DNA from 4 places in the Paenibacillus sp. JCM 18996 genome. Region 1 is predicted to be linked to each of the others. Evidence: riboswitches for the same ligand, from Rfam matches in the RefSeq annotation. Region 1 holds a riboswitch; each other region holds the start of a gene.
The links. Region 1 has a riboswitch for cyclic di-AMP ahead of ACZ5N7_RS09335 (Na-translocating system protein MpsC family protein). Riboswitches for the same ligand answer to the same signal wherever they lie in the genome.
Positions count from the first base shown of each region.

Region 2: linked by a shared signal. The riboswitch ahead of ACZ5N7_RS04825 (APC family permease) and the one ahead of ACZ5N7_RS09335 (Na-translocating system protein MpsC family protein) in region 1 are both predicted to bind cyclic di-AMP.
Region 3: linked by a shared signal. The riboswitch ahead of ACZ5N7_RS08230 (CAP domain-containing protein) and the one ahead of ACZ5N7_RS09335 (Na-translocating system protein MpsC family protein) in region 1 are both predicted to bind cyclic di-AMP.
Region 4: linked by a shared signal. The riboswitch ahead of ACZ5N7_RS04460 (C40 family peptidase) and the one ahead of ACZ5N7_RS09335 (Na-translocating system protein MpsC family protein) in region 1 are both predicted to bind cyclic di-AMP.

Region 1 covers NZ_AP043884.1:1,873,523-1,880,799, reverse strand. Annotated here, with positions in the region: gene ACZ5N7_RS09345 (L,D-transpeptidase) at 1-573, shown strand, start outside; gene msrA (peptide-methionine (S)-S-oxide reductase MsrA) at 1,125-2,102, shown strand; gene ACZ5N7_RS09335 (Na-translocating system protein MpsC family protein) at 2,194-2,580, opposite strand; cyclic di-AMP (ydaO/yuaA leader) riboswitch at 2,704-2,872, opposite strand; gene melA (alpha-galactosidase) at 3,050-4,348, opposite strand; gene ACZ5N7_RS09325 (AraC family transcriptional regulator) at 4,524-5,384, shown strand; gene ACZ5N7_RS09320 (HAMP domain-containing protein) at 5,536-7,277, shown strand, end outside.
Region 2 covers NZ_AP043884.1:987,431-994,707, forward strand. Annotated here, with positions in the region: gene ACZ5N7_RS04810 (acyltransferase family protein) at 21-446, opposite strand; gene ACZ5N7_RS04815 (VOC family protein) at 830-1,255, shown strand; gene ACZ5N7_RS04820 (YebC/PmpR family DNA-binding transcriptional regulator) at 1,353-2,072, opposite strand; gene ACZ5N7_RS04825 (APC family permease) at 2,366-4,273, opposite strand; cyclic di-AMP (ydaO/yuaA leader) riboswitch at 4,391-4,565, opposite strand; gene ACZ5N7_RS04830 (Cof-type HAD-IIB family hydrolase) at 4,745-5,521, opposite strand; gene ACZ5N7_RS04835 (glycoside hydrolase family 15 protein) at 5,729-6,787, opposite strand; gene rlmN (dual-specificity RNA methyltransferase RlmN) at 6,977-7,277, opposite strand, start outside.
Region 3 covers NZ_AP043884.1:1,638,850-1,646,126, reverse strand. Annotated here, with positions in the region: gene ACZ5N7_RS08255 (response regulator) at 1-633, shown strand, start outside; gene ACZ5N7_RS08250 (copper resistance CopC/CopD family protein) at 683-2,311, shown strand; gene ACZ5N7_RS08245 (YcnI family copper-binding membrane protein) at 2,332-3,012, shown strand; gene ACZ5N7_RS08240 (hypothetical protein) at 3,294-3,542, opposite strand; cyclic di-AMP (ydaO/yuaA leader) riboswitch at 3,621-3,754, shown strand; gene ACZ5N7_RS08235 (hypothetical protein) at 3,970-4,236, opposite strand; gene ACZ5N7_RS08230 (CAP domain-containing protein) at 4,212-4,616, shown strand; gene ACZ5N7_RS08225 (GNAT family N-acetyltransferase) at 4,761-5,195, shown strand; gene ACZ5N7_RS08220 (hypothetical protein) at 5,208-5,450, shown strand; gene ACZ5N7_RS08215 (acyl-CoA thioesterase) at 5,578-6,132, opposite strand; gene ACZ5N7_RS08210 (LysR family transcriptional regulator) at 6,283-7,176, shown strand; gene ACZ5N7_RS08205 (LTA synthase family protein) at 7,200-7,277, opposite strand, start outside.
Region 4 covers NZ_AP043884.1:912,716-919,992, forward strand. Annotated here, with positions in the region: gene odhB (2-oxoglutarate dehydrogenase complex dihydrolipoyllysine-residue succinyltransferase) at 1-910, shown strand, start outside; gene ACZ5N7_RS04450 (lipoate--protein ligase) at 1,174-2,181, shown strand; gene ACZ5N7_RS04455 (YwbE family protein) at 2,229-2,423, shown strand; cyclic di-AMP (ydaO/yuaA leader) riboswitch at 2,572-2,712, shown strand; gene ACZ5N7_RS04460 (C40 family peptidase) at 2,714-3,571, shown strand; gene ACZ5N7_RS04465 (hypothetical protein) at 3,707-4,048, shown strand; gene ACZ5N7_RS04470 (ammonium transporter) at 4,161-5,462, opposite strand; gene ku (non-homologous end joining protein Ku) at 5,718-6,569, shown strand; gene ACZ5N7_RS04480 (ATP-dependent DNA ligase) at 6,573-7,277, shown strand, end outside.

The DNA of each region.
Region 1 (7,277 bases):
CATGTTGCAGCCAGTTTTGACGGCAAGGGGGGATGGGTGTTCCATCCGAGCGCAGGACAGGTTGAGGATATGTTCTATCCGAACAGCGTGGACGAGCAGCAGGCGAAGCAAATTCCCTATGAACCTGTAAAAATCATAGTCTCGAAGCAAGACTACACCTTGAAGTTGGTGAGCGGGTCCACCGTTATTGCAAGCAAACCGGTGGGGCTCGGTAACCAGGATGCGACGCCGGAAGGGGATTTTACGATACGGGAGCGGGTGATCAAGCCGACGGGCAGTCAGCCGAATGTTTATGGTGAAGCGGGTCTGGGCATGGGCCAATACGCGATTCACGGTACAAATGACCCATCGTCGATAGCGGCGAATAAATCGCTGGGCTGTGTCAGGTTATCCAATCGGGATATCACGGAAATATTTCCACTCGTTCCGAAAGGGGCTCCCGTTCAAATCGTGCAGGGCTTCCCGCCGGCATATGAGAATATTGTTGCATTGAATGTCGACAGACTTATTTCCAACCAAAAGCCGAACAAGAATGAAACCGCTGCCAAATCCGTTTTTTATTGGTTGGGATAAACAATTGAAAGCGGATTTTTACGTGACTTACTCTTGAGTAATCAAGGTTTTTTTGCGTTCATCGGCTTGCATATTTCTTTCTTTTTTCATCAATCAATGCCTACACAGGCATTTCCTACTTCCTTAAGCTCAAAGACAGAAGGATGTACCGACGGATTATGGACTATAAAAGAAGCTTCTGATCGAAGCGTTCTTGAGGTTGGTGCGTAACGTGCATTTAGCATAGCGGTACGGCCGGGGCCAATGCCGGTAAATTCGGAGCCGACTATTACAACTTTCAACAGCGGCTTCTTCCCGTTTAAATGGGGGAGCCGCTTGGTTTTTGCTTAAACCTGCAGTGATGCAGGGATCTTAAGCGTTCAGCTTCCTGTGCGGTTGGAACTCGTTCAACGTGCTGAATTCGATAGGACTTTCTTGGAATTGAAAAGGTATTTCAATGATTACTGCCGGAGAGCCATTATGACGATCTGATCTTAAACCGGATCCGGAGGGCGGGATTTTTATTTTGCGCGGCGATTCTGGTATGCTGTTAGGTAAAGGAGAGTGATCGCATGAGCGCAGAGCAAATGGAATCAAAATATGAACTCGCGACTTTTGCAGGGGGCTGCTTCTGGTGTATGGTCACGCCGTTCGAGGAACTTCCCGGCATAATAAAAGTGGTATCCGGTTATACAGGCGGGCACAAGCCGAATCCGACGTACGAGGAAGTATGCTCGGAGACTACGGGGCATGCCGAGGCGGTTCAAATCACATTCGACCCGGGCATTTTCCCTTATTCAAAGCTGCTGTCGATTTTCTGGCAGCAGATCGACCCGACCGACGCGGGCGGGCAGTTCTTTGACCGGGGCGAGTCGTACCGTACGGCGATTTTTTATCATAACGAGGCGCAGAAGGAACAGGCGGAGGCCAGCAAAAAAGAGCTGGAGGAAAGCGGCCGATTTGACCGTCCGATCGCCACGCAGATCGTTCCCGCAGCGGAATTCTATCCGGCCGAGGATTATCATCAGGACTATCATCACAAAAACCCGATGAGGTATAAAATGTACCGTAAAGGCTCGGGCCGCGACGCCTTCATCGACAAACACTGGAAATTCACCAAAAACCCGGATGAACTGAAGTCAAGGCTGACTGAGCTGCAGTATCACGTCACGCAGAACAACGGCACGGAGCCTCCGTTCCGCAATGAATTCTGGGATGACCATCGGGAGGGCATATATGTGGATATCGTATCCGGCGAGCCTTTGTTCAGCTCCATGGATAAGTTCGACTCCGCGTGCGGCTGGCCGAGCTTCACGAAGCCGATGCATCAGAGCCAAGTGATCGAGAAATCCGATTTGAGCCATTCCATGGTGCGGACGGAAGTACGCAGCAAACAGGCGGATTCCCACCTGGGTCATGTCTTCAACGACGGTCCGCGCGAAACGGGAGGCCTGCGTTACTGCATCAACTCCGCTGCACTGAGGTTCATTCCCAGGGAAGAGCTGGAGCGGGAAGGCTACGGAGAGTATTTAACGCTGTTTGACAAATAGAAACAAATACAATAACTCACAAAATAAAACAAGCAAGCAAAACATCCTGTTTTGCTTGCTTGTTTCAAAAGAGGCGAACATGGAAATCGGGTTAGTCGCCTAACTGGTGCGGCGTCTCCAGGATGTTCTCAAGGTTGCAGTCGAGGGTGTACAGCTCCGTCTTCTCGCCTGTCACCTCGCAAACAGCGGTAAAAGAGGAAACCACCTCGCAGCGCGTAACGAAGGAAAGGGCTTTCTTCATCAAATCGCCGCCCGCCTCGTCCGTTTCGCCTTCGCCTGTCTGGGTCGGCTCCACGTCGGGCGCACCTGCGAAGGCAAAGGTTTCTTCCACCGGAGTTCCCTGAGAGATAATCAGGATTTTATTCTTGACGATATGAATTTCGGTCCGCTCCGAACTGCTGCCGAGCATTTCCGTTTCGTAGTGCTTATACCATTCGCTGATCGACTGCTTCATAGCGGCTCTTGCATCGGTTAACATTGTGCTTTCACTCCTATTCGGCAATGTTTTGCGGGAGACAACAAAAGAAGCCCGTCGAAATAGAGGGAACTCTATTCGTGGACTTCTTCCCACACGGCGGAAGCCGTGCATTGCACGATAGTTGTTGCCTCTCCCTATACGCTTGCGAGGTTAGCTGACGGATTCGGGCGTGAGAGTCACCCTACCAAAGAAGCCTTCCTGTGGATTCACCCCTGGAATTGCCGGCGCGCCGGCAGCTCCGATTGGTTCCCCCGCTTCTCATTCGAAAATGAGAATTCAGCGATTTAAAAGTTCACTTAAACAGATAAAGTGCTGTACATCTATTATAAACTACAAAAGGCACTCCTGAAACCATGTCAAACCGCTAATATGACCGTTTACAGCGAATATTTGAAGATTATTGGCGAAAATAATGATATTTTATTCAAGGTATCTGCCATATACTCTCGAAATCTGTCGTTTACACAGATTATTGGTATTTGGGCAGCCAAGAGCCATGGGCTTCAATCAGCTCGTCGCACATGGCCACGATGTCGTCAATCGACAGCTCGGCGGCTGTGTGAGGGTCTAGCAGCGCCGCATGGTAGATGTGCTCTTTCTTCAGCGTCATTGCCGCTTCGATGGTCAGCAGCTGGGTGTTGATATTGGTACGGTTCAACGCGGCCAGCTGAGGGGGCAGATCTCCCACATAAGTCGGAGTGACGCCGTTCTTGTCCACCAGGCAGGTTACCTCCACGCAGGCTTCCTTCGGCAGGTTGGTGATCAGTCCGGTGTTCATCACGTTGCCGCCGATGCGGAACGGCTCGTTGGTTTCCATTGCCTCGAACATATAAGAAGCGTACTCTTTGGAACGCGTATGTTCGAGATTCTTGTTGTTCACCATCTCTTCCCTCATTGTCTTCCAGCGGTCGATCTGGCGGACACAGCGGCGCGGATACTCGTCGAGCGGAATATTGAAGCGGTCGATCAACTCCGGATAATTTCTTTTGATGAAGTACGGGTGATATTCCGCATTGTGCTCGGAAGACTCGGTCACGTAGTAGCCGAAGCGGAACATCATCTCGTAGCGCACCATGTCGTCGTGCTTTTCTTTCTGTCTCTCGGCGGCTCTGCGCTTGATCTCGGGATACAGGTCCCGGCCTTCCCTGGTTACTTCCAGCAGCCAGGCCATGTGGTTGATTCCGGCGATTTTGGCCTGCACTCCTTCGGTGTCCATTTCGAGGCTTTTGAACAGATGCGGGATGCATCCCTGCACGCTGTGGCAGAGTCCGACTGTTTTCACTCCTCCGTAAGTGTTCATTACATTGGTGAGAACAGCCATCGGGTTCGTGTAATTTAAGAACAAAGCGTCAGGGCACACTTCCTGGATATCCCGGGCAAAATCGAGCATCACCGGGATCGTGCGCAGGTTGCGGAAAATGCCGCCGATTCCGACAGTGTCGGCTATCGTCTGGCGCAAGCCGTATTTCTTCGGAATTTCAAAATCGGTAATCGTACAAGGGTCGTATCCGCCGACCTGGATGGCGTTTACTACAAATTTCGCGCCCCTGAGCGCTTCTTTGCGGTCGCTGTAAGCTTTAATGCTGCAGCCGCTGCCTGTAGTGGCCTTCAGGTTGTTCAGCATGTTCTCCGAATCCTTCAAACGCTCAGGGTCGATATCGAACAAAGCTAATTCATAATCCTGAAGCGCGGGGGTCATCATGCAGTCTCCAAGGACATTTTTGGCAAAAACGGTACTTCCTGCTCCTAAAAAGGTAATTTTCGGCACAGCTGTGTTCCTCCTTGAAAGTGGTTTCATTTCTAAACAAACTATACGCCTATATACAACGGTTTCGAATGGAGAGATTCCACTTTCATATGGACAGATGTAGTTTTTTGTTGATAAAATGAGAAATAATAGCCTGAGTTCCTGTGAACCGGAAAATCCGAAAGGAGTGCGGCTTATGCCGGCCTATTCACATGCGGTGGCGATCAATCCCTCTCCCGGCAAAGGTGAGATCACAGTCCTGTTCAGCGGAGAATCGCAAACCCGGGCGTCCCATAAAGTGGGCCCCCAGCTTTTGGATTATTATTTGCTGCATTTTGTAACTTCTGGTAAAGGAAGCTTTTATTCAATGGGAAAAGGATATGAGATTGGGGCGGGCAGCAGCTTTATTATTTTTCCGGGAGAGTTGTCCAGCTACGAATCGGATCCGCATGAGCCCTGGAAATACCGTTGGATCGGATTCAGGGGCGACCGTATCGCGGAATATCTCAGCCAAATCGGAATTTCTCCCCACCAGCCTGTCATCCATACGGAACAGAAGCGGAGAATCAATGCGCTGCTGAGCCAAACCTTCGTCTGCCTTCAGAGAGCCGAAAGGGGCTGCGACATGAAGACGGGCGGCTATATGAGGCTGCTGCTGGCGGAATACGCCAAAGAATCGAAGACCTCGGTAAAGGAGCAGAAGGTGAGCGAAGCCATCCGCCAGCAGGTGGAACAAGCGGTCCGGTGGATTACACTGCAATACTCCCAGCCGGTTTCGATCGAAGAAATGGCACGCTCGCTCGGGTACCACCGCACGTATTTGTCCAAGATGTTCAAGCAGTTCACTGGGATGTCGCCGATGAATTTTCTGCTTAAAGTACGGATGGAGCGCGCCAAATTGCTGTTGGACCAGCCTTTGACGATTGAGGAGGTCGCTTCTTCGGTGGGTTTTGCGGACCCGCTCTATTTTTCCAAGCAGTTTAAAAAATGGTACGGCTGCTCCCCGACGGAGTTCCGCGGCAAAATCCATACGGAAGACGGTAACTGTGTCGTATGATGAAAATAAAAGACTGCCGGGCCTTGTCAAATCCGCGGTCAATGTGCAATATTTTACAAGACAAAAGAGGGAGTAAAATAGTACAATAGAATGTGGGAGAAAATAGGCAACTCGTACTGACAGCAAAACTGATCTGGAGAGGATACGGAATATGTCGGAACAGGAAAATAACAACGGACAGGACCACAACCTGCAAAACAACCAATCTGATGTGCAAATAGATACCAGAGAGCTGCTCAACGCGTTGATTGCTCTGAAGAACGGAAAGTTTGACTACAGGATGCCGTACGACCAGACCGGAATCACGGGAAAAGTCGCCGATACCTTCAATGAGATCATGGAGATGCAGGAAAGTCTCGTCAATGAGGTCAAGACGGTGGCGAGAGTCGTCGGCAAAGAAGGAAAATTGTCCAGAAGGTTTACGCATAAAAATACGGGCGGCAGCTGGCAGGATTGCTCCGAGTCGCTGAACGGACTGATTATCGACCTCATCCAGCCTACCAGCGAAATGGTCCGCGTAATTAACGCGGTGGCTCAAGGGGACCTGTCGCAAAAGGTGGAGCTCGAGTACGAAGGGCGCGCCCTGACAGGCGAATTTTTGAGGACGGCCAACAACATCAATATGATGGTGAACCAGCTGTCGACATTCGCTTCCGAGGTTACGCGCGTTGCGCGGGAGGTAGGTACGGACGGCAAGCTGGGCGGGCAGGCGGACGTCAAGGGCGTATCCGGAACATGGAAGGACCTGACCGACAGCGTCAACAACATGGCGAGCAATCTGACCGACCAGGTCCGTAACATCGCCGGAGTGACGACGGCTGTGGCGAAAGGGGATCTGTCGAAGCAGATCACCGTTAACGCGAAGGGCGAGTTCCTTGAGCTGAAGAACACGATCAACACGATGGTGGATCAGCTTTCCACGTTCGCCTCCGAGGTTACGCGTGTGGCGCTCGAGGTAGGTACGGAAGGGAAGCTGGGCGGCCAGGCGGACGTGAAAGGCGTCTCGGGCACATGGCGCGACCTGACCGAAAGCGTGAACAATATGGCGAGCAACCTGACCGGCCAAGTTCGGAACATCGCGGTAGTCACCACTGCCGTGGCGAACGGGGATTTGTCGAAGAAGATTACGGCGGACGTTCAAGGGGAAATGTTCGAGCTGAAGAACACGATCAATACAATGGTGGACCAACTCTCGACATTCGCCTCCGAGGTGACGAGGATGGCCCGTGAGGTCGGCACCGAAGGGATTCTCGGCGGACAAGCCGAGGTTACGGGCGTTGCCGGCACATGGCGCGACTTGACCGAAAGCGTCAACTATATGGCGAGCAATTTGACCAACCAGGTGCGCAACATCGCGGAGGTTACCACAGCGGTCGCGAACGGAGATCTTGGCAAGAAAATCACCGTTGATGTCAAAGGGGAAATGCTGCAGCTCAAGAGCACCATCAACACGATGGTGGAGCAGCTGTCCACTTTCGCTTCCGAGGTTACAAGGGTGGCGAGAGAGGTTTCGACGGAAGGCAAGCTGGGCGGGCAGGCGGACGTGAAAGGCGTGTCGGGCACCTGGAAAGACTTGACCGACAGCGTGAACTACATGGCGGGCACATTGACCGACCAGGTGCGGAATATCGCCGAGGTAACGACCGCGGTCGCCAAAGGGGATCTGTCCAAGCAGATCACCGTCAACGCGAAGGGCGAAATCCTGGAGCTGAAGAACACGATCAATACGATGGTGGACCAGCTCTCCACTTTCGCCTCCGAGGTTACAAGGGTGGCGCGCGAGGTTGGTACGCTCGGAATACTTGGCGGACAAGCCCAGGTTAAAGGAGTTGCGGGCACATGGCGCGACTTGACCGAAAGCGTTAACTATATGGCCAGCAATCTGACAGACCA
Region 2 (7,277 bases), 890 kb from region 1:
AAGTGCCATTATTGGGGATTTTAGCACTGCCGTTCACAAAAAGCGGATGTGAAGGTTAAACCGGCGGCGGCACGCAGCCAGAAATGTTCACTAGGAACTTTAAGCAGAAGTACAATAGTCATGCAAATGAGAAAGACGAAGTAATAACCTGGTGCTATTCGCACTGCACGTCGGAATAGATAGTATTTTATATCAGGGAGACCCTTCTGGTCCAAGTAGTTCCGCCAGAAAGGAATAGACAATAAAAATCCGCTTAAGACGAAAAACACGCTCACACCCGCATTGCCCGCAAGCAGCAAAGACTGTATTTCTTGAACCCAGCCGAATTGTTGCCGCATCGACAAACGTTGGGCGATATGATGAAAGATCACCGCTAAGCATGCCAGCGCTCTCAGTCCGTCGGCCCCGCCCAAATGAAAATAGTCTAGATTTCCGCTTTTGTTCATCAAAGCTCATCCTTGTCTCCCTTCCCGTTAAGCAGTTGAGTCATATATTCGCCCCCTTTGCTAAAATACCTTCAACTACGGCCGGCTCATGACGAAGCCCGTAACTCCCTAGTGGAATACGGGCTTCTAAATATGGTCATGTAAAGTTAAATCGAAAATCTAATGGCTGTATGCCGCTCATGCAGCGGGCGCTGAACGGGATCTGAATTCACAGATTGCAAACATACGTTCTATGTTATACAATAGAATTATGGGTAACAATGGGAGGTGTAATGGTTTTCATTGTCAAGTATCAAACGGTGCGTGCCCTGGACGATTATTAAAAGTATGGAGCATGGTAGAAACGAACAAAAATCAATTAGAACCTAAGGAGCTGAATAATCATGACACTACGATTGACCCCCTATTTAGTGATGGATGGAAATGCTAAGGAAGCAATTCAATTTTACGAAAAAGCATTGGATGCTAAACTACTCTTTAACCAAACTTTCGGTGAGATGCCGGAAAACCCCGAATTCCCTTTACCGGCAACTGCAAAGGATCGTGTGGCACACGCTATGTTAAAAGTTGACGAATCGGAGCTTATGTTTTCTGATACATTTCCAGGTCAGCCCCATCAAAGTGGAAATCAAGTAACTATCTGTCTCTCAACTAACGACGCGGAAAAATCAAAACGAATTTATGAAGCCTTGCAGCAAGGTGGTCAAGTGAACATGCCGCTGCAAGAAACTCATTTTAGCCCATCTTTCGGTATTGTAACGGATAAATTCGGTGTAACCTTCCAAATTTACACAGAGGGTCAACAATAAATTATTGTAAGCTTTTCTGTTCAACATTACTCCTGTTCGTAATATGAGGTCACCAGATCTTTCTGGTCGACCTCATTTTTCATGACAGGAATTCAGATTAATCAGTAAAATCCACATTGTAGTATACTTGTTGAACGTCTTCCAGCTCCTCTAATGCATCTATCATTTTTTCAAATTGTGCCTGGGTGTCTTCCGGAAGTGTTACGTAATTTTGTGCGAGCATTGTTAGTTCCGCTACCTTAAATTCAGTTATTCCGTCATTCTTGAATGCTTCTTGCAGTGCTTGGAACTGGTCAGGTTCAGCATAAACGATAACGGACTCATCTTCTTCAAAAATGTCCCGTACGTCTATATCCGCTTCCATTAATATCTCAAATACTTCATCTGTGGTTTTACCCACCAGGCCAATGACAGCAGTTTGATCAAACATATATGACACTGATCCGCTTACACCCATGCTCCCGCCGTTTTTATTAAAAGCAGAACGCACAGCCGAAGCGGTACGGTTCACGTTATTTGTGAGTGCATCTACTATCACCATGGATCCATTTGGTCCAAAGCCTTCATATCTGAGTTCTTCATATATTTCTTCTGAACTTCCTTTTGCCTTCTCAATCGCACGGTCAATGATCGCTTTCGGTACATTGTACGTTTTGGCTCGCTCAAGTACAATTTTTAGGGCTCGATTAGATTCTGGATCCGGCTCTCCCTTCTTTGCCGCTACATAAATTTCAACTCCAAATTTGGCATAAATTCGACTCGTATTTGCGTCTTTTGAGGCTTTCTTTTCTTTAATATTGTTCCATTTACGACCCATGCTGTTCCCGCTTTCTTATTTTTACTTGTTCATCGGTTATGACTGCTGCCATCTATAATATTAATACATTATGGAAACCAAAGTAAAACTAACAATAGCAGAGTACTTACTATCGCCATCTCCTCCACTGGATTCCTTTGTTAACTTAAAGTGACAAGACCTAATTCTCGACCTCAAAAATGGAATCAACGATAATTGGAAGATTGTCTCTTACTGACACAGCCCCGAAAACATCAGCACAGTGAATATCCACGAATTTTAGTTGTTTGGCAATACTTGGATTGTTTTAACACCTAGTCATGCAGATGGTAAGGCACTGTCGTAATAATTACATCTTTATGGCGAAAAAACCAGGAACGGATCAATAATGCACTTTGATTATGGAGAATATGGTGCCACCATCTTCTCGGGATAAATTGCGGCATGATCAAATGAATATGATCCGGCTTGCCTTCTTTTACTTCCAACCGGTGTATATATCGGCTTAATGGGCCAAGGATGGAACGGAACTCGCTCCGAAGCGTGATTAACTTGCAAGGATTACCCCATTCCTCCCATTTTTTCTTCATCCTCTCGATCGATTCATCGTCAAAACCGACATAAAGGGCAGCAACCTGCGTATCCAGACTTTTGGCAAATGATACGGTGTTATTTACTACTCGATGCACACCAGACACTAAAACAATGGTGACAACACGGTGCGGACTCGGCAAAGTGGTTTTCGGATCTATGCGAAGCTCCTTTGCGATACAGTCATAATGCTTGCGCACGGCGACCGAGAAGCCAATAATGAATGGCAATATGATTAACACAATCCACGCGCCGGCAAGAAATTTTGTAATGGCCACGACTACCGTCACCAAAGCGGTGATTATTGTACCTATCAAATTAACTGAGAACTTGGCTTTCCACATAGGGCCTTTCACCCTTTTCCAACGGATGCATAATCCGATCTGGGCAATGGTAAAAGATAAGAAAACGCCGATGGCATACAAGGGAATCAATGCGTTGGTTTGCGCTTGGAACACGGCAATGAGAATACAGGCGAATCCGGCGAGCAGCAAAATACCATTTGAATAGCCCAACTTGTCGCCGCGATTGGTGAACGCTCTTGGCAAGAAGCCGTCTGCCGCAACAATGGCGGAGAGTTGAGAAAATCCGGTGAAAGTCGAATTGGCAGCCAAGATCAGGACGATAAAAGTCGACCAAATGATGATTTGATATAAAATTCCATGGCCAAAATAGTGTTCTGCGAGTTCAGACAGCATTGTCTTGTCCGGATTAATTTGAATGCCTTGGACATAAAGATGATAAGCGATTCCCATTAGAGTAAGTCCGGTTATTGCTCCCAATGCGATGTATGTCTTGATGGCACTTTTTTGCTGGGGATCGCGGAACACCGGAACAGCATTGGATATCGTTTCTATTCCCGTCAATGCCGAACAGGCGGAACTGAAAGCTTTTAAGATCAAAAGCATCGTGATGCCTTCCGGCATAGTTCCAAAAATTGGAGTTGAGGGTTGGATAAAGCCGAATCGAAGTTCATCAGCGAAGCCCATAAAAATGACGAGCAGCATGCTTCCCATAAACCAAAAGGTCGGCCAGGCAAAGATGCTGGCAGACTCCGCCACGCCACGCAAATTCACGATAACTAATAACATGACACACAGCAGCGCCAACGTAGTTTTGTAAGGTGCGATCACAGGATAGGCCGATGAAACCGCCTGAATTCCCGCCGACACGGAGACAGCTACGGTTAAGATATAATCCACAAGCAGAGAGCTGGATGCGACCAAAGATGCCCAGGGTTTCTTGAAATTATCTTTAGCGATGGAGTAAGCGCCCCCGCCGCTCGGATAGGCAATAATCCCCATAATGTAAGAAACAATGAGTATAGCCAATAATAAAACGGTTGAAGCCGTAATTGGCAGAATGAGCCATTGAGCTGCACTCCCCAGCCTCAGCAACTCCGTCATTCCGGCTTCGGGACCGTAGGCAACAGAAGAGTATAAATCTGCAGAGAGTATTGGTAATGCGATGACCCAAAACAATTTGTTATGTTTTGCGTAAAGTTCACTGGTTCGCATCGGACGGCCAACCAACACCCTTTTGAAGGAAGTGAAGTTAGACACGGCATACCAGATTGCCAGAACTGCCAATAAAATAAAGACAGCTTCCAATAGTTGTACATGATGGATCATATCGAACCCCCAGCTGCAATTAACGTAGTTTTCCAACTTTCCCCATCGTCTCTGCTATTTCGCATAACAAATAACCACAGAGGTATCCCCTGTGGTTCCAATCGGAGCCCAAGTTGTTCACCCTCTCTAACAACGCTTACGAGGTTAGCTGTCGGATTCGGGCGTTCAGAGTCGCCCTACATTGACGCTCTTAATAAGTGTCAATGATTCACCCCAAATGACGAATGATCATTCATTCGCTCATCAGATGGTTCCCCCGTTTTCCGCTTCGGAAATTCAGCGAATAATGGCTTTGAATTTTTGTTACGTGGTATATCATAATCCTATATCGAGAAAAGTGAAAACAGCAAAAAATACAGTGATATGAAAAATAATTATTATTTTTATCGGTTAAGCGTATTCAGTTCAATATATCTTTTATTATCTGCCTTTTTTCACGCTATTCCTCTTGAAATCATGATTAAGTACAATTCACAGAAGACCGATTTTTTTTAAGCCGAACATTATACCGTCTTCGTGAACAGGTTTTGTTACAAAGTCTGCAGCTTGTTTTAGAGCAGTTTCGGCGTTTCCCATCGCAATCCCCACACCGACTAAACCCAGCATTTCTATATCGTTATAACCGTCGCCAAACGCAACAGCCTCGCTTGCAGAAATATCCATCATTTTTAACATCGCTGTAATGCCCACGGCTTTGCTGACGCCTTTTGGAAGAATATCCAAATCAAAATCATTGTAACGGATCCGGTCAATTCCCATTGTTTCGAACCTATATAATTCCTCTTGTTGCTGAGGGCAATGTAAATATATTTGATAAATGTCCTCATTATCATAGTCCAGGTGTATATCCTCCGGAACACTTACATTAAAGTAACCGAAGTAATTCGTTAGTCTGGCGTCCTCTCTGACGGAGGGTGAAAAAACGGAATATGAAGCCTGCAGAACGCTTAAGTGTGACAATTGGACACATTTGCCGATAATTTCACGCACATACTCCATCTCTAATTTTTTATGAAAAATAATTTCATTTTCATGGTTTGCAATTGAACCATTAAAAGAGACATAGGAATGAACGCCAAGTTCTTTTGCGACCGGAGCCGTGAAGTACGGTGACCTGCCCGTAGCAAGTACTACTTTGATTCCTTTGTTCAGCAGTTGATTGACCGCAAGCCTTGTACTGCTTGGTATTGTTTTGTTTTCAGTGAGAATAGTGCCATCGATATCCAGAAAAACCACTTTCACTGCCACATACAGTCCTCCTTTTTGTTCATTTTATTATTTTAAAAGTTTAAACTCTTTTTATCAAAACTTTTTATATAAATTTTTTGTAATGCCGGCGAAGGAACACATCATAGAAAAAACCGCACCGAATTATATTCGATGCGGCTCACAACTTTGCGTTATTCCTCCATCTGTACGCCGGGAATCGGTTGCCCGGGTCTGCGTCAATCACAATCATACGCGCACCACAGCTCCAATATTTACGGCTTCCTTCGCCAATATATACATCGCGCTGCTCCAGCCAAGAGGTGTGTTAGGATTCGGCACTGCCGTCCCTGCATAATAGAGTTCCGGCAAAATCCCTCCTTCTAACGCTACTTCCTCGGTCCGGCGGATGTAATGCAACGCTTTTTCCGTGTCGCCGAACGTATGACAACACAGAGCCAGCCATGGCAGCCCGAACGTCCATTCCGCCTCTGTTCCGTAATAGAACGATTTCTGTTCGTACCGTCCGTGCGAGCTTTCTAACGTAGAGTAGTAGCTGTCTCCAGCATAACGGATAACTCCTCGTTTGCGCAGCAAACTCGATTCCACCTTCGCTATAATCCGTTCGGCCACGTCCGGGCCGACAAGGTTATAAGGATAAATTAACGATAACTGCGCCAAGTCCACGTCTTTTGATGCACTCTCACGGTCACCAAGCTCTCTCAGCGCCGCTATTCCGTTATCTATTATTTCCAGCGGAACTTCTACAGTGTTAATCAGGCTGATTAAGCCGGCAACGCACGCGCCGATTGAACTGGCGTGGAGTTCCATGTCCTCCTCCCACATTCCGTTGTCGGGACACTGCCAGTATTCTATACATGACAGGTACGCGACAATTTTGGCAACGATTCGTTCATCCGCATTGTTCCGGAGCATTTGCTTGCCTGCGGCAAGTCCGGCGCCAATGCCGAACAGGAATGCGCCGATGGCATCAAGCTGATTATGTCCCCAAGGCTCATGCGTGATCTCCCTGACATCATCCGCAGAGAAACGGGAATGGATAAATTGCCACGTACATTCAGGCTTTACCTTGGTATGGTATTCGATTTTATCTTCGTATTCCGCGAATAGGTCGAGCAAACGGTGATATGTCCGTTCATAGGTATCGCAGGGTTTATCTAGGTAAGGCATTGACATGTATACGCTATCCCGGATCCATACATAGTTATAGTGCGTTGACGAAGATGCCAGGTAAAGTCCGTGTGGCAACCGTAAGCTATCGAGTATTTTGTAACTATCCTTTAACATTGGAACCCCCCCTGATTTTGGTAAATATTCCTGTATTTCTTTTATAACCACTTCGCTTGCCTTCGACACCTATCCCGCCAAATTAGTTAGCGTTGCTCTCTTCATACTATGGCAGCGGGGCACTCTCTTGTTCAAAAAAAAGGCCGCGATATACGCGACCTTTGATCGGATAATGTGTCCTTTTTAAAGTTAACTTTCTATGGTTTGTTTGATCTGTTTGCTTCTTAATTGTCCGCACGCCGCATCGATATCCACTCCATGTTCAAGTCGAACGGTACAACTGATACCTTGCTTTTTCAATGTGTCGTAAAATGCGCGCACCGCTGACTGCTCGCTTCTTTGATATTGACTGTGTTCATCCACAGGATTATACGGAATCAGGTTGACATTGGCCAGATGCCGTCTTTCGCCAATCAATTCAGCCAGCTGCTCGGCATGTTCCCTGCGGTCATTTACATCCTTCAGCAGAATATATTCCAACGTAATTCTC
Region 3 (7,277 bases), 230 kb from region 1:
GACGATCATCCTTTTGCCAGAGAAGCTGTAAAAAGCCTGCTTACTGACGATCCCTCCTTCCGGGTCATCGGCGAAGCATCCAGAGGCAGCGAGGCGGTGGCTTTATGCGGACAACTGGAGCCCGATCTGGTGTTGATGGACATCCGCATGTCCGACCTGAACGGTTTGGAGGCTGCCAGAAGGATTAAACAGTCCCATCCCCATATCAAAATCGTCATGCTGACGGTGTCCGATGATATCGCTGATCTGTTCACCGCTATCCAGTTTGGGGCACAGGGATATTTGCTAAAAAATATGGACCCGGGCGATTGGATAAAGTATCTCCGGGCTTTGCTGGATGAGAATGCTGAGGTTTCCCGCGGGATGGCGGACAAGCTTTTTCTCAGGTTCCGGTCAGGTTCTGTGTCTTCGGATGTCGATCCCGGCGTATTGACCCAGAGGGAGCGGGAGATAGTGGCCTGTGTCGCCACGGGTGAGAGCAACCGCCGTATCGCTGAGAGGCTGAGCCTTTCCGAAAACACGGTAAAGAACCATCTGAAGAACATTCTTCACAAATTGTGTTTGGAAAACCGGGTACAACTCACGGCTTATGCGTTCAGAAACGGATTCACGCTTTCGTCAAACAATCCATAAAAATGGCCCAACCGGGCCATTATTTTTTTGCCATTTGTGGGATAAAGTGATGAATAGAAAGAAGGGAGGCGCCGTCTCAATTCGATACCGGTATTTATTTATCATCATTCTATTATTTTTGTTCACGTTTCCAAATTCGGCAGGTGCACATGCCGTTCTGGAAAAAGCGGTTCCCGGGCCGGAAAGCCGGATGGACGCATCTCCCGCGGAGGTTCGCTTAACATTCAATGAATCGTTGGAAACTCAGCTGTTCTATATCAGGGTGCTGGACTCAAACGGCAGGAAGGTCACATCCGATAAAGCCGTTATGAGCCTCGACCGCAAAGAGATTGCTGTGCCGCTTCCTGCCTTGAAAGAGGGATATTACACCGTCTCTTATCATGTCATTTCCCAGGACGGTCATCCGATTGACAGCTCCTACATTTTTTGTGTAGGGTATCCGTCTCCTCAGTCGCAAGCTCCGCAACACCTCGGCGGATACGGGCCTCGAGATCAGCTTTCATTTGCGCAGCTTTTGGGTTTTGCATTCCGAATCGTGTACTATCTGATCTTTCTCACTGTCACTGGTTGGGTATTATTGAGGCTGGTATATCCGCCTGAACCGGACGAAGCCAGACGAATCAACGATTTATGGAGACTGAACCTGCTGCGGATAATGCTGCTTTCGCTGATTGCAATGATAGGCTTTCAGCTACCCAACTATATCGAGGACTGGGATCCCTCCCAGCTGGGACATCTGATATTTGCGACAACGGTTGGCATTTCATGGCTGATATCGCTTGTTCTTACATTTGCAGCATTTGCTTATTTGGGGCGCAGAAGATGGTTCTCGTGGGTATGGCTGGCCGGAACGCTGATTTCCGAAAGCATCAACGGCCATGCCATTGCCACCGGGAATTCCGTATTTAATACTGTCATTCTGGACATAGTCCATCTCATGGCGGCTTCTTTCTGGGTGGGCGGTCTGTTCTATCTTCTCATTCATTGGAAAAAGAACCGGGAGCATGCACGAAGCTTTCTGCCGGTTTTCTCAAACATGGCTTTCTACAGCATTCTTTTCCTGGTTGCCACCGGCGTTCTGTGGACTTTAGTCATGGTCCCTCATTTGAAATATCTGCTGTATACCGCCTGGGGAAACCTTCTGATCGCCAAAAGCGCCCTCGTTATCCTTGTCATTGCAGCCGGCTATGCGATCAGGATTTTTATGAAACGGAATAAGGGAAATGCTGTTCATACAGCGGTAAAAGCGGATTTCGGCATCATGCTGGCTATTGTTGGGATCGTCGGCGTGTTTACTTACTTGAATCCGCTGCCTCAGAATGCGCCGCTCCATTGGCATGTGATGGCGGAGAAGATCCACATGACTGCCCGCATTACACCGAACAGCCCGGGAACCAACAAATTCACGGTCCGCGTCTGGCTGCCGGAACAGCGGGACATGCCTAAATATGTACAAATGTATCTCAATTACAAGGATGATCCAGAAGTGGCGCCGATCGAGGTTCCTTTGGAAGCTTCCAAGGGGCTGGAGCCGGAGCTCTTTCCGGGATTCAAACAGTTCAGCTACGAGAAAGAAGGACCTTACCTGCCGTTTGCGGGCCGGTGGGAGCTGGAGGTCCGTGTAATGGACAGCAATGATGAGGAGACAGTGTACCGCAAAGAAGAGTCAGTCTATTAATCAGGGGGGTTCTTTACAAAATGAAAAAGAAAATAGGTCTGTTATTCACGTCTGTCGCTCTGAGCATCGGTCTCTTTGCGGGTGTGGCAAGCGCCCACGTCACAGTTAGTCCGAAAGAAACGAGCCAGGGCTCTTATGAGAAGTTCACCGTTCGTGTTCCAACAGAGAAGGAGTCGGCTACAGTAAAGGTAGAATTGAAGATTCCTGTCGAGTCGGTGGACATTTCCAGGGTGGAGCCGAAGCCGGGCTGGAAATACGAGATGGCCAAGGGAGCCGACAACAAAACAACCGCCATCGTATGGTCCGCAGCCGGTGAGGGGCTTGGACCAACCGAATTTGGTGAATTCAATATCCAGGGAAAAGTGGCGGACAACGCCTCCCAAATCACCTGGAAAGCCGTCCAGACTTATAAAGACGGTTCTATTGTGGAATGGACGGGAGCGCAGGATGCGAAAACTCCGGCGTCCGTTACAACGGTTAAACCGAAGCAGGCCGGAGCCGCGGACGGCCATGGAGCGCCAGCTCCAGCCGCAGGGGCCGCGGACGGGCACGGATCGGCGGCTCCAGCCGCAGGAACAAGCGCACCGGCCGCAGCAGCAGGGCCAGCCGGTTCCTCCTCGCTGCCGCTGTACTTGTCCGTCGCCGCTTTAGCAATAGCGATCCTTTCCCTGATCATGAACATGATGAAAAAGAAAGCCTGATTATCAGCGCTCCTTCGGCATAGTGGGTCTGTTCAAAAAGCTCTTTTTGAACAGGCTCATAGAGCCGTAAGGAGTGTTTTTTTTCCGCGGTGAGCTGTGTTCCTCCCCCAGGTTGGTGATCTCCCGCCGGGTTTTTCTTACCAGATAGGGATTGAGTCTATCAACGCTCCTGTGGTACTGTAATAGGAGCAGACTCAGGTAGAAAGGATCCGTCTATGTCATCGATCATCGTTATTCTATTTTGTTTGATTATTTTGGGGTCACTTTTCAGCTATGCAGTTCTATGCTTTTTTCAGCACAAAAGAAGCAGAGGCTGGCTGATGCTGCTCTGCACCGTTGCAGCCATCGTCCTTTTCGTAATTGCGGTAAGCAACAGATGGATTATCCCGCCTGACAGTCCTATCAAAACGATTTGAGTGAAAAAGAGACCGGATCTTCTCTCTGGCAGGGAGACTTTCGGTTTCTTTTTTTTTTTCAATGAACGCTCTATCCATAACTTTCCATGTTTCAAAAGAATGCTGGCCCATCAAGGCTTTCAGAACTCTATGAGAATTACATTAGAACATTCTCATTGTAATTCCTCTGGGAATCTATCAGAATAGTACTCGAACAACAAACAGCCGAAGCTCTTAATAGAGAGCGCGGGGGATCCAAGTTAAGGGGTGAAGCCTTTCTCGTGAAGGCAGGGGAAACTCTCAACCGAATCCGTCAGCTAACCTCGCAGGCTAAGAAGGGAGAAACATCGAATGAAGAAACAGTTTGGTAAAATGATTATGACGGGGGCCTTGGTATTGGGGCCGCTATTGAGCGCAGGAACCGCTTTCGCGGCAACCGCCGATACAACCCAGGAAGCCCCTGTTCACCGCATAAGCTACAATGTACAAGCTTTTGCGTTTGACGGTTATACCTGGACACAGCTGCAAGGAAATAACTGGGAGCAAATCTTCAAGGATGTATTTACCGGGTTCCCTGGACAAGTAAATCTACCCGCTCCGACACCTGCACCACAACCTCAACCGCAGCCAACTCCTGCTCCGCAGCCAACTCCTGCTCCGCAGCCAACTCCTGCTCCGCAGCCAGCTCCTGCTCCGAAGCCAGCCCCTGCTCCGCAGCCAACTCCTGCTCCGCAGCCAGCTCCTGCTCCGAAGCCAGCCCCGGTTCCGCAGCAAAAGCCTGTGCAGAAGCCAGCGCCTCAGCCTGTGCAGAAGCCAGCCCCGGCCGCACAGAACAGCAGCGCATCCGAATTTGAGAAGCAAGTGCTGCAGCTCGTCAACCAGGAAAGAGCCAAAGCCGGCTTGAAAGCATTGAGCATGGACACGAACTTGTCCAAAGTTGCAATGGCCAAAGCCCAAGATATGTACAAAAACAACTATTTTGACCACAATTCTCCAACTTACGGATCCCCGTTTGACATGATGAAGAGCTTCGGCATCTCCTTCAACACCGCAGGAGAAAACATAGCTAAAGGCCAAACCAGCCCGCAGCAAGTGATGAACGATTGGATGAACAGCGCAGGTCACAGAGCCAACATTCTAAACAGCAGCTTTACCAAAATCGGTGTCGCTGAATATAACGGAGAATGGGTCCAGGAATTCATAGGCTAGGATCATAACAAAAAGGCTGCTTCCGGCATAACTGCCGAAGCAGCCTTTTTTTGTGGCAGCATAACAGGATAACCCGAAGTTAGGCGAATTGGCTTTCCATAAGGTATACTGTTGGGAAACAGTTTGTTTTTATGGAGTGATGGGATGCTTATCAATTTAAAGGACAGAATAGACGAAACAGATGTGAGAGAGCTGCTTGAATATTCCATGTTTGATGAACCTGAAAAGGTGGATAAAGCGTTAGAGGAGTACAGGTACGGCCCGGAGGTTGAATTATATGGGTTGGAAACCGTGGACAGGCTGGTTGGCATGGTAGGGTGCAGAAAGCTTGGCGGCGGTGAACTGGAGATCAGACATTTGTCCATTTTCCCGGAATTCCGGAGAAAAGGGTATGGGGCTTTGCTGATCAAGGAATTAGCCAAATTAAAGCGGCCTGAGACCATTTCGGCTGAGACGGATGACTATGGGGTAGATTTTTACAGAAATGTCGGCTTTCGCGTCATCAGTTTGGGAGAACGATACCCGGGCGTAGAGAGATACCGCTGCGAATTAGATTGGGCCAGCCATGAAGACAACTAGCATCGAAGGTGGATGAAAAACAAAAAAACCGCTAACTCAAGGTTAACGGGGCTCGTTTTTGCGGGTATTCCTACCATTCGACTGACCAGGCGCTCTCATAGGCACGGTTTCTTTGTGTACGGGACTGATTTGCTTCAGCAGCGGCGGGGGAAATGTAGCGCAGCGGAAGCGGTCTTGCCGGTTCAGCTGGAGCTGCTTGCCCAGGCACAAGCTTCAAGCTTGACGTCAAGCTACCTTGCGGCGGACGCTTCTTGATGCGTCAGATTCGGCTGACTTTCGCTTTCCTGTGTACAGTATTTAATTGTGCTTTCACTTGATGTTACCTTCCTCCACTATATGGAGCGGCACGCAGCCGTCGGATCAAATAATTTGGGCAAACGGCTTAAGGCAGCAGCAAATGCGGGTTTGCAAGATGATAATCGGGGCCGAAAATATCCGCGAAGGATTTGCTTTCCTTGCGTCTGATTTTCCGTGCTTCCTTACGGACCGGTGCGGTCTCGAACAGCTGCTTTTCTTCATCCGTTTCCGGAATGATAGCGGGTACTTCCGTTGGACGGTCATCTTCGCCCAGTGCGACGAAGGTGAGAAAGGAAGTGGCGCACACCTTGCGTTCACCCGTCAGCAGGTCCTCGGTCACAACCCGGACGAACACTTCCATCGAGGTTTTGTGGGTCCAGGTGACAAAAGCGGACAGGCACACTGCGTCTCCCTTTTTCACCGGATGGAGGAAATCCACTGAATCCGTGGACGCTGTGACCACGGGGCGCCGCGCATGCCGGGTGGCCGCTATTGTGGCCACATCGTCAATATAGGCCATCAGCTTGCCCCCAAAAATCGTGCCGTGATGATTCGTGTCCGGAGGCAGGACAATGGAGGCTTTTATTGTAAAAGACGCTCTCGCCGGTTTGGCGGGCAAAGTATCTTGAGGATTGCTCATTCGATTTCACCTTACCTATATAATATTTACTTCGTTTAAGTGTACAGGAACAAAATGGACAGGTAAAGTACATAATTCGAATGCTTTTTATTCATTTTATCTATAGGTCGTCGGACAGCCAAACATATCGTAAAGAACAGGAGTCAATTGATGGATATCCGCCATTTAACCTATTTTATAGCAGTAGCCGAACACCGCAGTTTCACAAAAGCCGCCGAAAGCCTTCATATTACCCAGCCCACTCTGTCCAAAATGGTCCGTCTGTTGGAACAGCGGCTGAATGTGACTTTGTTCGACCGCTCAGGCAAACAGATCGAGCTCACCGATGCGGGCCGGACCATTCTTCAATCCTCCCGGCAGATTGTGAGAGCTTTCGATAACTTGTCCGCAGAACTGGCGGATGTGGTGCAGCTCAAAAAAGGGATCATCCGCTTCGGGCTTCCCCCAATGGTGGGCGGACGCTTCTTCCCTTCTATTATTGAACGTTTCCATCTCAAATATCCGGACATTCGGCTGCAATTGGCAGAACAGGGAGGAAAGACGATCGAACAGGAGGTGGACAGCGGGGAACTCGATCTCGGAATGGTTGTGCTTCCGGTGGACGATGAGAGAAAATTTCACTTTTTGCACTGCTTGAAGGAGGATGTTCGGCTGCTCGTCCATACCGGCCACCGGCTCGCTTCACGGGTGCAAGTGCAGATAACTGAGCTGAAGCAGGAGCCTTTTATCCTGTTCCGTGAAGATTTTAACCTGCGCTATTTGATTCTGGAGGAGTGCCGGCGGGCAGGATTCGAGCCTGAAATCGTGTTAGAGAGCTCCCAATGGGACTTTATTACGGAAATGGTTGCTTCCAAATTCGGTGTGACTCTTTTGCCCGAGTCCGTATGCCGATCGCTTGACCCTGCGCGCTTTCGCACCGTCCCCTTGTTGAAGTCCGCCATTCCCTGGCGTCTTTCCATGATCTGGCGTAAAGATAAATATTTATCCTACGCGGCCAGGGAATGGATCCGTTTCATGCAGTCGATTCTTGAGGGAAAAGGATAAGCAACAAAGCCGCCCTGGGTTGATTAATGCTTCTCGAGCAGCAAAGTGACGTCCAATGCGTTCGTTTTCGCAATAATCATATCCTTGGAATCCAGCACCCT
Region 4 (7,277 bases), 960 kb from region 1:
GGCGCGAAAGCTGGCAAGGGAGCGCGGCATCGATCTAAGCCGGATCCCTTCGAACGATCCGGCCGGCAGAATCTCCGCCGAAGACGTCAGGTCTTATGAACCGGGGGGGCAGGCTGCGAAGCCGGCAAACATTGGACAGGCAGTGAGCAGACCGCAATCCGCGGTACCGCAAAAAGCGCCTGGCGAAGGGGCAGCCATCGACCCCGGGAAGCCGGTTGAAGTCATCCGGATGTCCCGCCGCCGCCAGACGATCGCGAGCCGTTTGGTCGAAGCCCAGCATACCGCGGCCATGTTAACCACGTTCAACGAAGTGGATATGACGGCTATTCTGGATGTGCGCAAACGCCGTAAGCAAGCTTTCGTAGAGAAGCATGATGTGGGCTTGGGATTCATGTCTTTCTTTACTAAAGCCGTTGTCGGCGCATTAAAGGCGTTTCCGCTGCTTAATGCCGAGATTTCCGGGGATCAAATCCTGGCGAAGAAATATTACGATATCGGAATTGCGGTATCTGCGAAAGAAGGCCTGGTTGTACCGGTTGTCCGCGACGCCGACCGGCTGAGCTTTGCAGAGATTGAGAGACAAATAGGGGAGCTCGCTTCCAAAGCGCGCTCCAATACGCTGGCGCTGTCCGATCTGCAGGGAGGTACCTTCACCATAACGAACGGCGGTGTATTCGGATCCCTTTTATCGACGCCGATTCTGAATGCCCCTCAGGTAGGTATTCTGGGCATGCACAAAATCCAGCTGCGCCCTGTGGCGATCGATGAGCAGCGGATGGAGAACCGGCCGATGATGTATATCGCTCTGTCATACGACCATCGCATTGTGGACGGCAGCGAAGCGGTCCGCTTCCTCGTCACCGTCAAGGAGCTGCTCGAAGATCCGGAAACATTGCTGCTCGAAGGGTAACGGCCGGCAGTTTTGTCAGGCTCGCAGCTGTCGAAGCTGCAAGTGTTGGCAGGAAACTGCTTCGAGGGGCGGTGCCGAGTGTGCAGGCAAGAAACAGCCCGGACGGCGGTGCAGTCTGTGCAAATATGAAACAGCCTCGGTCGGACTTGCTGCCGTGCCGGGGCTGTTTTTATCTGCTTCTCTGCATACGATTTAGCGATTTTTGTGTACAGGACTATTTTAGATTAAAATGAGAATACAGTGAGCGGCAGGAGGGGAAGATGTTGCTTTTTATAGACAATGAAGGTATCACCGATCCAAGAATCAACCTTGCCATAGAAGAATATGCTTTGAAGAATTTGCCGATGGACACAAGCTACCTGCTTTTTTATATCAACGAACCGTCGATCATCATTGGAAAAAACCAGAATACGTTGGAGGAAATCAACTCCGAGTATGTCAAAAAGCATGGACTCCATGTAGTCCGAAGGTTATCCGGCGGCGGAGCGGTGTACCATGATCTGGGAAACCTGAATTTCAGCTTCATTACAAAGGATGACGGCGAGTCGTTCCACAACTTCCAGAAATTCGCGGAGCCGGTGATCAAGGCGCTGAAGAAGCTTGGTGTCCAGGCACATTTGACTGGGAGAAACGATATCCAGGTCGGCGAGCGCAAAATATCCGGCAATGCCCAATTCACCACCAAGGGCCGGATGTTCAGCCACGGTACGCTTTTGTTCGATTCCGAAATAGAAAATGTCGTGTCGGCGCTCAACGTGCACCCGGAAAAAATCCAATCCAAAGGCATAAAATCCATTCGCAGCAGAGTGGCCAACATAAGCGAATTTCTGGATGCGCCGATGAGGATTGAAGAATTCAGGAATGAACTGCTGCAATCGATTTTCGGCAAGTGGCCACAGGATGTGCCCCGTGTCCAGCTCGAGGAATCGGATTGGGAAGCGATCCGCCGTCTGTCGAAGGAGAGATATGGGAGCTGGGATTGGAACTACGGCAAATCTCCGGAGAGCACTCTGCATAGCAAGAAGCGTTTCGAAACGGTCGGAACCATAGATGTCCGGATGAATATATCGAAAGGCCTTATCAGCGATCTGAAAATTTACGGCGATTTTTTTGGTGCTGGGGAAATCTCGGATATTGAAGATCAGCTCAAAGGTGTGCGCTATGAAGAGTCCGAGGTGATAAAAGCCTTGTCAGGCATCGATTTGCGGGCATATTTCGGCCGGTTGGAGCCTGAGTCTTTTCTGGATTTATTGATGTTAAAGAATAGTTAGCCCGCTTGCCGCGAATCTCATAAGTTAAGGATGAAGAAGGTGACAGCATGAACGGTCAGAACCGGAGCCATATCCGCCCAGGCCTGGAAGTCAGTATCGTTTTGAAGAAAGACCAGAGGACAGGTGCGTTAACCAAGGGAATCGTCAAGGACATCTTAACGAATTCTCCCACGCATCCCCATGGAATCAAGGTTCGTTTGACAGATGGACAGGTAGGCAGAGTCAAAGAAATACTTAGTTGAGGGACGAAGGCCACTAAGCAAGAAGAAGACAAGAGACTTCAATATGAGGTCTCTTTCTTATTGTCTTAATTTGGACACAATTTTGTTGAAAAATGGGTGTTTACCCTCTTTTATCATATGTTACATTGAAATAGTTGAAAAAACAGCAACAAAACAGATGCCGAATCCAATGGTCCTATCATTGGTACGGGGGACTTATTTTGGGGTGAACGTTTGGCGCAGGCCAGACCAGGGAGCAACCTCTACCCGAACCCGCCAACTAACCTCGGAGGCTACAAGGAGGAAAGCAGTTGAAGGTTTTGGCAAGCTCGCTTGTGTTAACGGGCGCATTTTTGCTGTCCGGTCTTTTTCACGCTCATTCGGCGGAAGCCGCTGTATTGAACAGTAGTGTGAAGGTACAGATTAACGATCACCTCGTGTCTTTTCCTGATGCACAGCCGTTCATAGACGGCAATCAGAATCTGCAGACGCCGATTCGTCTGATTTCGGAAGAATTGGGCTACAATGTGGATTGGCAGATGGATGGTCAGCAGGTGACGGTAACGATAAGCAGTCCAGAGAAAAAGATTGTGATTACGACAGGACAGTCTTATGCCACGGTGAACGGCGAGAAAGTAAGCATTGGCACGCAGGCTTTGTTTCAGGAAGGCAGGGTGATGGTTCCCCTTCGCTTTGTGAGCGAAAACTTGGGAATTACTACCCAATGGGATCAAACCAACTATATTGCCATCCTCGGTAAGGACGGAAAATACCACGCACCCGCATGGTGGGCACCGTCCAAGGTGGTGGAGAAAGCAATCTCCACAAGAATCGTGGAGTTGTCCAAGCAGTATCTCGGCACTGCCTACCAATATGGTGGGACGAGCCCTGACGGATTCGACTGCTCGGGTTTTGTCCAGTATGTTTATGGCAAGAACGGCGTATCGCTTCCCCGGACATCCAGAGACATGAACACCGCAGGTAATCCCGTCGCCCAGCCCAAGGTCGGAGATCTGGTATTCTTCGCCCAGGCTAAGGTCCCTTCACACGTCGGAATTTATTTAGGCAACAATCAATTTATATCCGCCACCGATGACGGTGTTAAAATTGACAGCCTGCAAAGCGGTTATTGGGGATCCAGATACATTGGCGCCAAACGCTTTATCTGAATATAGACGGCCGGAATTTTTTCCGGTCTTTTTTTTAACCAATGCTTTTTTTAATAAACCTTTTCAAGAGCCGCAAAATGAGGTAAAATAGAATCAGTGTGAAAATAGTTAACATAATCAGGTAGGTGAACTCTCATGCTGACTGCGCTTATAACGGATTCTTTCCCTTCAATGGATTCTTCCAAAAATACCGATAAAAATGCGGATGTGTTCTCCCTTTTGGAATCTCTTATCGCCCAGAAAGAGCAGCAGGTCTTGGATATTGAGCAAGCCATTGAGCGTTATGAAAAGAGAAGACTTCGCGAAGAACAAAGCTATCAATCCATGTCAGGTTTAAGGCGTTTGTTGACAGGCAAAAAACCGGATCATCACTTGGCTGTAGAGTATATCCATTATGTTAAGAAGCCGCTTGAGACGGTAAAGCAGCTGAGACAGGAAATCGAGTCGCTTAAAGCTCAATTGAATGAAGAGATCTAACAGTTGTGCTTCCTCCATAAGATGGGGGAAGACAGTGAAAGCCGTTTATCCAATGGATAAGCGGCTTTTTCGTTGTTTGGGGCGCAGTCGATTATTATAGAGTTCCAGCTGATTATTCTTTATCTATGATAGACGGTACAGCAATAAAATCGTGCTCCTCGCTGTAGGCGGGAACACCGTGGATGCCCACATCGAGTCCGACCAGCTCCTCATCTCTGCTGACACGGACCGGAACGAGCAGGCTTATCAATTTCATCGCAAGCCAGGTCAGGCAAAAGCCCCACACACAGACGATGGCGAGTCCCAAAGCCTGAATGCCGAGCAGAGACCAGCCGCCGCCGTAGAACAAGCCCGCGCCGCTGAGGTTGAATTTGGAAGTCCATTCCGGAATGGCAAACAACCCGACAGCCAGAGTACCGATGCTTCCGCTGACACCGTGCACGGCGAAGGCACCGACCGGATCGTCGATCCTTTTGCTTTCAAGGAATTCCGTGGCGAAGATCATGACGATTCCGCACACCGCGCCGATGAAGATAGCCACCCCTTCTGACACATAGGCGCAACCTGCCGTAATTCCCACTAGTCCCGCCAGCGCGCCATTGATGACCATCGGAGGGTCGGATTTCTGATATCGCATCATAGTGAACAGAATGCAGGAAGCCGCACCGGCAGCCGCGGCAAGCATCGTGGTCACCGCGATATGTCCGATCTCCACAGAATAATTGGCGGCGCTAAGCGTACTTCCCGAGTTAAACCCGAACCAGCCGAACCAAAGAATAAAAGCGCCGACCGAAGCTAACGGAAGATTGGAGGGCGGAACGATGTTCGCGCTGCCGTCGTCGTTATATTTTCCAATTCTCGGACCGATCAGCTTCGCCGCAGCCAGCGCGGAGAATCCCCCTAACGCGTGAATGACCGCTGAGCCGGCAAAATCGATCATTCCCAGCTTTCCCAACCAGCCGCCCACTGCCCATACCCAATGTCCCGCAATCGGGTAGATCAGCCCCGTCATGGCTATGGTGTACAGGATGTAAGCTTTAAAGTTGATCCTTTCGGCAACCGCCCCGGAAACGATGGAGATCACCGCAATGACGAAGGCGCACTGGAACAGCCAGTAGGTCTCATGCGAAATGTTCAATTTAATATGTGTGAGATCCCCTCCCATCAGGAACCCGCTCATTCCCAGCAATCCCCATACATCTTTCCCGTACATAATGCCGAATCCGAACAGGAAAAACACCAACGCACCGAATGCGATATCGACAAAAACCTTCATTATTATGCTGGCCGCGTTTTTTCGCCTGACAAAACCCGCTTCCAAAAGAGCGAATCCGCCTTCCATCAGCAAAATCATTGCAGCCGTCAGAATCACCCATATGGTATCAAGTCCGCCGGTCAATTGCTCGACGCTCATTCGTTCATCTCCTGTCATATAAGCTAACTTGTCATACATTCATCCATTATAAAGTGGCAGTAAAAACGATGTCAACAGTATCTGTTAGTAAAACTGACACGAAAGCCCGTTTTTGTCGAAATTACGCCTGATGTTCTGAAGTTAAGTTCGAATTTAGCATTCCCCGCAGGCAGGAGGATATTGCCATCGCCACGATGATAAATCGGGACCAAAACGGTTTAAATAACAATTACACATAGAATGGGAGGGATAGGAATGCAGACCATTTGGAAGGGCGCGATCAATTTTGGGCTGGTGAATGTTCCTGTGAAGATGTTCTCAGCCACGCAGGATAACGATATACCGATGAAAATGCTTCACAAGGAATATTCCGTACCGATTCATTACGTCCGGACCTGCCCCAAATGCGAAAAGGATGTCAACTGGAACGAGATCGTCAAGGGCTATGAATACGAGCCGGGCCATTTTGTGACCTTTGATAAGGAAGAGTTGAATAAACTGGCCTCTGAGGACACGAAGCAGATTAAGATTCTCGATTTCGTGGATTTGGAGGAGATCGATCCGATCTATTACCAGAAAACATACTACCTGGCTCCCGACAATACGGGTACGACCGCATATAATCTGCTGCTGGACGCTTTGGAAGCGACGAACAAGATAGGCATCGCCAATGTGACCATACGCAATAAAAGTTCGCTGGCGGCGATTCGCATTGTGAAGGATTGCCTGGCCATGTCAACCATGTTTTATGCCGAGGAGATCCGCCCTGTCGACCAGGTGCCCAATCTGCCAAAGCGCAAAGAGCCGAACGGCAAGGAACTAGAGATGGCCAAAATGCTGATCGAACAGCTGTCTTCGAAATTCGAACCCGAGAAATACGAGGACGAGTACAAAAACCGTCTTATGTCCGCCATACAAGACAAAATCGAGGGAAAAGAAGTCAAGCTGGCTCCCGAAGAGAAGAAGACGAACGTCATCGATCTGATGGATGCGCTCCAGGCCAGCCTCAAGCAAGTGAAGAAAAAGGACACGGTGCCGGAGGCAAAGGAAGAGCCTGTCAAGCCGAGACGCAAGCCTCGGGCCAAAGCAAAGAAGACGGGGGCCTGACCGATGCAGCTTTTTCATCCGATGTCCCCGATCCTTACGGATACAATTCCCCAAGGCGACGATTGGGGGTACCAGATCAAATGGGACGGATACCGGGTCATAACGGAAGTAAGCGGCGGGCGGGTGGGCCTGTATTCCAAGACGATGAAGCGGAGCAATAATACGTTCCCTGAGCTGGCGAAGGCTTTGGGCCAATTGGAAACGGACTGCGTTCTGGACGGGGAAGCGGTCATTTTTGATCAGGCCACCAAACGCCCGAGTTTTCAGAAAATACAGCGGAGAAACAAGCTGGTTCATTCCGCGGAGTTTGACAAGGCAATTAGCAGGGAGCCGGTGGTCTATGTGCTTTTCGATGTGCTTCGGATTGGGAACAGGGATTTGCGGCAGGAGCCTTTTGTTACCCGTTTCAACCTTTTGAATGAGCTGTTTCCGGAACGTACCCCTGAAATGTTCACTGCGGAGCTGTACGAGGATGGACAAGCGTTGTGGCAGTGGGTGCAGGAGAACGGCTGGGAGGGGGTCGTGTCCAAACGGCTGTCAAGCGCTTATCTGGAAGGCAAGGACCATTCGGACTGGTTTAAGCGCAAAACGATCCAAACCTTCGAGGTGGACATCGTCGGCTTTTTGATGCGGGAAGGCAGGTTGGCCAGTTTGCTGATGAGGTCCGAAGGCGCTTATTTCGGGCGCGTTTCTTCAGGACTGGACGAT